Regions from separate parts of the Klebsiella sp. B345 genome, predicted to be linked through region 1. Evidence: predicted binding sites of a transcription regulator. Region 1 holds the regulator's gene; each other region holds the start of a gene.
The links. The regulator Fur, encoded in region 1, represses iron uptake genes when iron is present. The targets are predictions, from matches to a motif close to ATAATAATGAGAACNACTATCAA.
Positions count from the first base shown of each region.

Region 2: the regulator Fur is predicted to act here: its motif matches at 1,993-2,015, upstream of efeU (iron uptake transporter permease EfeU).
Region 3: the regulator Fur is predicted to act here: its motif matches at 962-984, upstream of ACMYSO_RS08905 (TonB-dependent receptor domain-containing protein).

Region 1 covers NZ_CP180443.1:4,491,070-4,494,351, reverse strand. Annotated here, with positions in the region: gene ybfF (esterase) at 1-272, shown strand, start outside; gene ybfE (LexA regulated protein) at 406-699, shown strand; gene fldA (flavodoxin FldA) at 849-1,379, shown strand; gene fur (ferric iron uptake transcriptional regulator) at 1,672-2,124, shown strand; gene chiQ (ChiQ/YbfN family lipoprotein) at 2,208-2,540, opposite strand; gene chiP (chitoporin ChiP) at 2,588-3,282, opposite strand, start outside.
Region 2 covers NZ_CP180443.1:4,986,588-4,989,869, reverse strand. Annotated here, with positions in the region: gene efeO (iron uptake system protein EfeO) at 1-1,050, opposite strand, end outside; gene efeU (iron uptake transporter permease EfeU) at 1,098-1,937, opposite strand; gene ACMYSO_RS23350 (NupC/NupG family nucleoside CNT transporter) at 2,209-3,282, shown strand, end outside.
Region 3 covers NZ_CP180443.1:1,908,061-1,911,342, forward strand. Annotated here, with positions in the region: gene ACMYSO_RS08890 (metal ABC transporter permease) at 1-131, shown strand, start outside; gene ACMYSO_RS08895 (nitrous oxide-stimulated promoter family protein) at 162-512, opposite strand; gene ACMYSO_RS08900 (SelT/SelW/SelH family protein) at 588-881, opposite strand; gene ACMYSO_RS08905 (TonB-dependent receptor domain-containing protein) at 1,097-3,282, shown strand, end outside.

The sequences.
Region 1 (3,282 bases):
ACGGCCAGTGGCGCTTTAACGTACCGGTGTTATGGGACCAGTACCCGCACATTGTGGGTTGGGAACCCATCCCGGCGTGGCCGCATCCGGCGCTGTTTATCCCAGGCGGGAATTCACCTTACGTCACCGATGCCTATCGTGACACCCTGCTCGCCCAGTTCCCGCAGGCGCGGGCCCATGTGATTGCCGGAGCCGGCCACTGGGTCCATGCCGAGAAACCGGAGGCCGTTTTACGCGCAATTCGCCGCTATCTGAGCACGCGACAGGCCTAACTGGCTAAAAACTGCCCGACCGCGCAGCAGAATGCCCGCGGTCGTTGGCGCAGCGGTTCGCCTGATGTATTATGGCGCGCTATCTGTGTCGGCTATAGCCCGACAACCTGTTTCCCCGAAGTCACTCAGAATCATGGCAAAAGAACAAACGGACCGTACGACATTAGATTTGTTCGCAACCGAGCGGCGCCCGGGAAGACCAAAGACCAATCCGCTTGCGCGCGATGAACAACTGCGCATCAACAAACGTAATCAGCTCAAGCGCGATAAAGTTCGCGGGCTGAAGCGTGTTGAGCTAAAACTCAACGCGGAGGCAGTAGACGCACTCAATGAGCTTGCGGAAGCACGCAATATGAACCGCAGCGATTTGATCGAAGAGATACTCATGACTCAGCTGGCAGCCCTGCATCGCCAGGATAAAGCCTGAAAATCCTCAAAAAAACGCTTTCATGTAGCAGAGTGTGCAGTCGGGCGTGATTGCTGTTTCCGCCCCCTCGCCTGTTCTGCTATGATTGCCGTTATCTGCGGGCATTACGCCACTACCACATTATTAAGTTTCAAGAGGTTATTTTACTCATGGCAATCATCGGCATCTTTTTTGGCAGCGACACGGGCAACACCGAGAATATTGCAAAAATGATTCAGAAGCAGCTTGGTAAAGATGTTGCTGATGTTCACGACATTGCCAAGAGCAGCAAAGAAGATCTGGAAGCCTACGACATTCTGCTGCTCGGCATTCCTACCTGGTACTACGGTGAAGCACAGTGTGATTGGGACGATTTCTTCCCGACGCTGGAAGAGGTCGACTTCAACGGTAAACTGGCTGCGCTGTTTGGCTGCGGCGACCAGGAAGACTATGCAGAATATTTCTGTGATGCATTAGGCACCATTCGCGACATTATCGAGCCGCGCGGCGCCACTATCGTGGGCCACTGGCCGACGGCGGGCTACCATTTTGAAGCCTCTAAAGGCCTGGCGGATGACGACCACTTCGTCGGTCTGGCTATCGATGAAGATCGCCAGCCTGAATTGACCAACGAACGTGTCTCGCAGTGGGTGAAGCAGGTTTCTGAAGAGCTGCATCTCGAAGAAATCAAAAACGCATAATGATCAAACGGCGTTACCTTATGGTTTCGCCGTTTTGATAGGTAAAAGCAATAAAACTAATAGCTACAAGTTTTTAACTTTTAACCACATATCTGTACAATGTCCTCTGATTCGATGAGGTCAGGTGACGCAGTTTGTAACTGGCACCTCGTTTTTAACAGCATACAAGGCACGATGCTTGCGGTTTTCATTTCAACATGGCAGTTCTATAATGAGACGCATTACATCGGGTGATTCTCTGTATTACTTCCGCTGATGGAAGTAGATCGATTAGCAACAGGACAGATTCCGCATGACTGACAACAATACCGCATTAAAGAAGGCTGGCCTGAAAGTCACACTTCCACGATTAAAAATCCTGGAAGTTTTGCAGGAACCGGATAACCATCACGTCAGTGCGGAAGACTTATACAAACGCCTGATCGACATGGGTGAAGAAATTGGTCTGGCTACCGTTTACCGCGTACTGAACCAGTTTGACGATGCAGGCATTGTTACCCGCCATAATTTCGAAGGCGGTAAATCTGTTTTCGAACTGACGCAGCAGCATCATCACGATCACCTTATCTGCCTTGATTGCGGCAAAGTGATCGAGTTCAGTGATGACTCTATTGAAGCGCGCCAGCGTGAAATCGCTACCCGTCACGGCATCCGTCTGACCAACCACAGCCTGTACCTGTACGGCCACTGTGCAGAAGGCGATTGCCGCGAAGATGAGCATGCACACGACGCGGTGGAAAAATAAGTTTCCCGCGTGCAAACAGTAAAAAGCCAACCTGACGGTTGGCTTTTTTTATGCACTGATTATGCGGAGTTGGCAGGAGGTTATCAGGGTTTGGTATTGTTGCTGCGGATCTCTTTCCAGATCTGGTCGCAACGCGCCTTCACCGCCTGATCGTTGCCGGTGCGGGTCGCCAGAATACACTGCTGGTAATCGAGGACTCGTACGCTTTCCTGGTTGGCGAACTGCTGATGCTGCTTATCTTCTTTCAGCACATCCAGCACGCTCTGGCAGGCCTGGACTTTGTCCGGGTTACCTTCCGCCGTATTAATGCAGGCGCTGTAGGCATCTTTCAGTTTTGTATCTTCTTTCGGCGCAGGAGACTGCGTACAGGCTACCAGCCCTGATGCCATTAGTGCGATGAGCAATAGTTTCTTCATCATTAACCTCTCAGAGTTGCGGCAGGTTCAGGCCTGCCGCGACGGCATCAGAAAATAGTGAACGGGGCAATAACCATGAATTTCACGTCACGCTCATCCTGGAAGATGTTGCCATAACCACCGCTCCAGCTCGGGATATCGGAGTGGTTGTCGTACTGCGTGAAGTGCAGTTTGAACAGCGTACCTTTGGCTCGCCCGTCCTGGACGGTATACATGGCATCCAGGCTGTAGGCAGACTCTTTCAGACGGGTATCCGCGTTGTAATAAGCGTCCGGCGTGGACATTCTGCCCGGCTTAGCATCCCATGCGTAAACGTATGATGCGCCAAACGCCCAGCCCGGCATGTTCCAGTTTTTCATGTCATACATCGCGCCGAAGAACACCGCTTTTTCACCGTTGGCGTTGAAGTCAGAGCGGTTATCCCACCACACATCAAGACGACCGTTGGACGACGCATAGGTTGGGGTCATACGCTGCAGGAAGTAACCCTGCTGACCGTCGGCTTTCACCCAGGTCCCTTCCAGGCGCAGGTCAAGCACATCAGCGACCTTGTAACCGAAGGTCAATGCCTGCAGCCAGGCGGTACCGTCGTAAATATCGTTGCTGCCGCCGTTGCTGACTTTGTCACGCGTACCGTAGAACTGGTAGCTGGTGTTTAACGGCGTACCGGCAATATCAAATTTGTAGCTGGCTTTGGCAAAATACTGGTCGATATAGCCTTCAGCCTGACCAAACGCCGCTT
Region 2 (3,282 bases), 500 kb from region 1:
ATCCGCATCGGTCAGCTTGTCATAGGTTTCGAAGCCGTCTTTAGTGCGGTATTTGCTGAGAATGCCGTCAACTTTCTTGAAGTTAGCGTCAATTTTCGCCAGCAGCGCGCTGTTCTCTTTTTGCAGCTGCGGACGCAACAGGTCAACAATCTTCTGCGCGCCGTCAATGTTGGCCTGGAAGTCCCACAGGTCGGTGTGGCTGTAGCGATCTTCTTCACCGCTGATTTTGCTGGCCGCCACTTCTTCGATCAGGCCAGCCGCGCCACCCACCACTTTAGACGGCGGGAAGGCCAGCTCGCTGATGCGTTTTTGCAGGTCCAGCACATCGTCGTTCAGTTGAGTGGCATACTGCTCCATCCCCTTGACGCTGTTGTCGCCAAACAAGGCTTTTTCCAGACGGTGGAAGCCAGTAAATTTCGGGTCTTCCGCCTTCTTCTCGTAATCGTCTTCACGGGCATCAATGCTGCCGTCAAGGTCAGAGAACAGCTCGGCGATAGGCTCAATGCGCTCGTAATGCTGACGTGTCGGCGCATACAGCGCTTTGGCTTTTTCGATATCGCCCGCTTTCACCGCATCGGTAAAGGCTTTGGTGCCGCTGACCAGCTCAGCGGTCTCTGCGGTGACATAGGCTTTATAGGCGGTGATCGCCTCGCCCAGGCTCAACAGCGCATCGGCTTTAGCCGCATCTTTGGTGGCCTCGCCGGTGACAATCAGCTTGCCTTTCGGGTTGGTCAGCAGGCCGCAGGTCATGTCATACTCGCCCGGCTGCAGGTTCGCCGTCAGCTTTTGGGTGAAGCCAGGCGCAATATTCTCGCGCTCTTCCACCACCATCACGCCCTTGAGGATCTCCCACTCCAGCGCTTTCTGGCTATGGTTCTGAATAATGAACTGTGTTTTACCCGCCTTCACGGTCACGTTCATTGGCTCACACTGTTTATCATTGACGGTGACTTTTACCTGCGGAATATCCGCAGCTTGAGCGTAAAAGGCAGAGCTGAACAACGCTGCGACGGCAAGCTGCAGCGCACTACGGCGAAAATGAATCATCATGATCATCCCTTTCGGTAAGTAGGTGTAACCCAATATCCTGCGGAGCTCTATTTAAGAGGAGCCGTACGCGAGGTTGCTGTATTGCTACGCGGCGGCAGGGCAAACAGCACCAGCGCCGGAATCAAATAGATAAAGTACACCGCCACTTCACTGACGGTCGGCGTTTCCTGGTATCCGAAGATCCCTTCAAGCAGCGTACCGAACAGGGTGTGCGTCGACAGCACGCCGCTCAGATCGAATGCGACGTCCTGGAAATGGTTCCACAGGCCGGCTTCATGGAACGCGCGAATCGCCCCGGCAGCCAGACCCGCCGCCACCAGCAGAATAAACAGGCTGGTCCACTTAAAGAACACCCCAAGATTAAGGCGAATACCGCCCCAGTACAGCAGGAAACCGAGGACAATGGCGGTCGCCAGTCCGAGCATCGCCCCAATCGGCGGCCAGATCCCAACATCTTGCTGAAAAGCTGCCAGCAGGAAAAACACCGACTCCAGCCCTTCCCGCGCCACGGCGAAAAAGACCATCAGGATCAGCGCCCAGCCGTGGTTGTTGCCTTTCTGCAACGCGTTATCCACCGCCTGTTCCAACTGCTGCTTCACATTGCGCGACACTTTGCGCATCCAGAACACCATCCAGGTCAGGATGCATACCGCCACCAGCGCGACAATACCTTCGAACAGTTCCTGTTCGCGCTGCGGAAATTCACCGGTGGTTTCGTTGATAAAGATGCCGAGACCCAGACAGAGTGCTGCGGCGAGGATAACGCCAATCCACATCACGCCAATCCAGTTGCCGCGCTGGGTGCGTTTGAGATAGCTGGCAATCAGGCTGACAATCAGCGCCGCTTCCAGCCCTTCGCGTAACATAATGAGAAATGGAACAAACATGCCGACACCTTAAATGTGAATCGCCGTCAGTGGATGCAAAGATAGGTAAATATTTCTGATAGTGATTATCATTACAATAAGCAGAAACACAAGCGAAATGTAGAGTGAATGGTATCGAGTTGTAAATTAATCGCTACAAAATAATTACTTATGCGATTATTTGCCTGCCCCGACAACGAAGCCGCGCCTCGGTGGTTTTTTCAGTTAGATATTTACCGGGCGTAACGGCTGTGGCTAAATAGCGGCCTTATTGACCTGCGAAATGAATAACATGACACAATTTTTGCACTTCCTGCTGGCGCTGGTGGTTATCCTTGCCCTTGCCTGGCTGGTCAGCTATGACCGACAAAAAATCCGCATTCGCTATATTAGCCAGCTCATTATCATTGAAATTGCCCTGGCATTCTTTTTCCTCCACGCCGAAAGCGGCCTGTGGATAGTGAAAAATATTTCCAGCTTCTTTACCTCTTTACTCGGCTTTGCCGCCGAGGGCACCAATTTTGTATTTGGCGGCATGAGCGAAAAAGGGATGGCCTTTATTTTCCTCGGCGTGCTGTGCCCGATTGTCTTTATTTCTGCGCTGATCGGGATCCTCCAGCACTGGCGCATCCTGCCGATCTTCATCCGCGTGATTGGCACCCTGCTGTCGAAAGTCAACGGCATGGGTAAACTCGAATCATTCAACGCCGTCAGTTCGCTGATCCTCGGGCAGTCCGAGAATTTCATCGCCTACAAAGGGGTGCTGGGCGACCTCTCATCGCGCCGACTGTTCACCATGGCCGCGACCGCGATGTCGACAGTGTCACTCTCCATCGTCGGCGCTTATATGAGCATGCTCGATGCGAAATATGTGGTAGCGGCGCTGATCCTTAATATGTTCAGTACCTTTATTGTGCTGTCGATTATTAACCCGACGCGTCCGGGCAGCGAAGAGGAAATTAAGCTCGAGAAGCTGCACGAATCGCAAAGCTTCTTCGAAATGCTCGGCGAATATATTCTCGCCGGCTTCAAAGTGGCGATGATTATTCTGGCCATGCTGATTGGCTTTATTGCCATCATCAGCGCCATTAATGCCCTGTTTGCCACGCTGTTTGGCCTTAGCTTCCAGCAGATCCTCGGCTATGTCTTTTATCCGCTGGCCTGGCTTATCGGTATTCCGCTGAGCGATGCGCTGAACGCCGGCAGTATTATGGCAACCAAACTGGTGGCTAATGAGTTCGTTGCGATGATTGAGCTGCAAAAAATTGCCGCCAGCATGACGCCGCGCGGGCTGGGGATCCTTTCGGTATTCCTGGTCTCTTTCGCCAACTTCGCCTCAATTGGCATCATTGCCGGCGCCATTAAG
Region 3 (3,282 bases), 2.6 Mb from region 1:
GGCTGTCGTTTTATCTGGATAGCGCACCGGCGCCGACGATCGTCGTGCTGTTCAGCGCGCTGTTTGTGATCGCCTTTGTCGGTACGTCGGTTCGCGATAGTCGAACCCAGGCAACCGTGGGTGGCGGTTAGTCGCCAGAGTACGCATCGCCAGCGAAGAGATCATCGCGACTTTTTAGGCCGGTATTTTTCCGGGAGCTCCGGCACCGGGCGTTTATCATCAATCAGATGGCGAAGGGTCAGAATCGGGTGCTGCCAGAGCATGCGCGGCCCTGCCCAACGCATGATCTGCTTCATCTCTTCGCGTTTTTGCGGCTGGTAGCAGTGGACCGGGCACTGCTTACAGGCCGGTTTTTCCTCACCAAACACGCACTTATCCAGCCGCTTATCCGCATAAGCGTTCAGTGCCTGATAGTGCTCCGCATCGCCCTGCGCATCCGGGCAGCGGCGCTGGTAGAGCGCAATCATGCAACGAATGGTCTGTTTCTCACGGTCGATGCGTTTTCCTGCCATGGCCTTTCCCCTCAATAAAGATGCAAAAATAATACACCTTTAACGTATCGGGCGCAGCCGTTTTTCCCCTGCCGCTTACGCCGGATCCGCCGGTTTATCCACGTGCCCCAGCGCTTTTTCCGGGAAGCAGACATCGCGAACCCGGCGCTTCAGTTCGGCGGCATCCGGGAAGCCCTGATCCTGCTTGCGCTCCCAGATTTGTACCTCGTCCACGTGGATCGTGAAGATCCCTCCGGTGCCGGGAACCAGCTTCACCGAGGCAATATCGGTGCTGAAAGTATGCAGCAGCTCCTGCGCCATCCAGCTGGCGCGCAGCATCCAGTTACATTGCGAGCAGTAGTTAATAGTGATGTTGGCTTTATGGCTCATGGTGATCTCACGGTGTCTGAAAGGGCAAATTGTAAACAAATTGCAGATAAAATGAGGAATAATTGATTATCTTGTTGCAAATGATAATGCCTATTATTACCATTCGCAATCAATAAGCATGGAGAATACGGTCCGTCAGGGAAACAACGGGACTAACCTGCAAATCTGGAAGTAACGCGTGAGCCGATACTAATAATTATCAAGGCGTGGCTACTATGTATAAATCCACTCAATCACCTGTCTGGTTTAAAAAAAGCCTGCTGGTGACTTCTTTGCTCGCAGCAATGTATCAGACCACCGCCGGGGCGGCTGATACCACAACTCAAACCGCGATCAACGATGCTTCGTCCGATACGACGGAGCAGATGACGGTCACGGCACCTGCGCCAGTGCTTAAACCGGGCAGCGAACATTCGGTTAGCGCCCAGGAACTGCAGGACAAAGGAGCCAAAGACTTTGGCTCCATCATGCGTTACGAACCGTTGATTAGCGCAACTGGCGCCAGCGGTGGTTCGGGCAACGGCAAGAGCGGCTTCGACCGCGGCGGCTACACCGGGTATAACATTCGCGGCCTGGAAAGCAACCGCGTCGGCATTGACGTCGACGGCATTGCCCAGCCGGACGCCACCGGACGCAGCTACGTTAGCCGCGCAGGCCTGAATACCTTCGGTATCGGCCGTGATTATATCGACCCGTACATGTACGGCAGCATCGATATTCAGTCCGGTGCGACCTCGACTGAAACCGTTAATACCTCTATCGGCGGGAATGTCTCCTTCCAGCCAAAATCGGCGGATGACTATCTGCATCCGGGAAAAACCAGCGCGTTTGGTTACCGCAGCGGCTATGACTCGGCGGACCGGAGCTGGCATAACGGCGTGACGGTGGCGGGCGGTGATGAAACCCTGCGCGGCATTTTCGTTTACAGCCGCCGCGATGGCCAGGAGACGGAAAATAACAGCGGTACGGTAGATGCGTACCCGGCAAACTGGCACTCCGACGCGTTTATGGCTTCCGGGATCTGGCAGCCTAACGACGAACACAAGCTGACCAGCACCTTCGATTACTACCACAAAACCAACCATACCCATTACGATGCGTGGGATTCCAGCGGTAACAGCGTTATCGGCACGTCGAACCAGACCAGCCAGACTCGTCGCTGGGGCATCAGCCTGAAAGACGACTGGACGCCGATGAATGACTACATCGACAGCATGTCGACCAAAGTCTATTACCAGCACACCGAAGCCCACGACTGGACCTACATGCCGGACAGCACCTCCCTGGCAATGGAAACGGTCAACTCCAACTACGATACCGACACCTGGGGCTTCCAGACCGCGCTGGCGAAGTCGATCGGCCGTCATGACCTGAGCGCCGGCCTGAACGCCAGCACCACCAAAACTCAGCGTCCGTTTAGCCAGTCGCCGGTACCAAGCGTCTATACCGCGATCATGCAGCCGGAAGCGGACAGCCGTGGCTACACGCTGGGCGGCTTCGTGCAGGACAAGATCAACTTCGATCTGGATAGCCACAATTTTGCGGTGATCCCGGGCGTGCGCGTGGTGCATCAATCCACCAAGCCTGAGAACCTCAGCTCGCTGACTACTAACAGCAGCGTGCTGACCGAAGACTCGGTTGCCACCCTGTACGGCAAAAACTCCGACACCCAGGTCTTGCCGTCCTTAACCTTCCAGTACGACATTACGCCACGCACCATGACCTATCTGCAGTACAAGCGTGGCGCTGAATTCCCGAATGCCAGCCAGCTGTACGGCTCGTGGAACCTCGGATCCAGCTACGCCGGCCGGGCGCAATACGCGTTGATTGGTAACACCGATCTGAAAACCGAAACCAGCGATAACTTCGAATGGGGCTTAAAAGGTGAAGTGGTGGAAGGGATCACCATGCGCACCGCGCTGTTCTACAACAGCTATAAAAACTTCATCGCCTATAGCCGCTATACGCGCTCTGGTAATCCGGATAAGTTCAGCAATGTTCCGTCGAATATCTACACCATTTATCAGGCGGAAAACCGTGATAAAGCCTATATCTACGGCGGTGAAATCAGTGCGAAGTTTAATTTCGGCACCTGGTTTGAAGAGGTCAACGGTCTGAGCGCGACCCTTGCCTACGGTTACAACGAAGGCAAGTCGAAATCCAGCTACAGCGGCGACAAATATGTCGACATCGATAGCGTTGCGCCAATGAAAGCGATTGTCGGCGTAGCATGGGATGACCCGGCAAAACGCTATGGTACCGCGCTGACCGCAACCTTTGTTAAAGGCAAGCAGGCCACTGCGACCAACCGCGAAAGCTACTCCAACAGCGGCACCGCGATCACCGACTCCACCAGCGAATACATGCGCGTACCGGGCTACGGCATGCTGGACTGGACCGC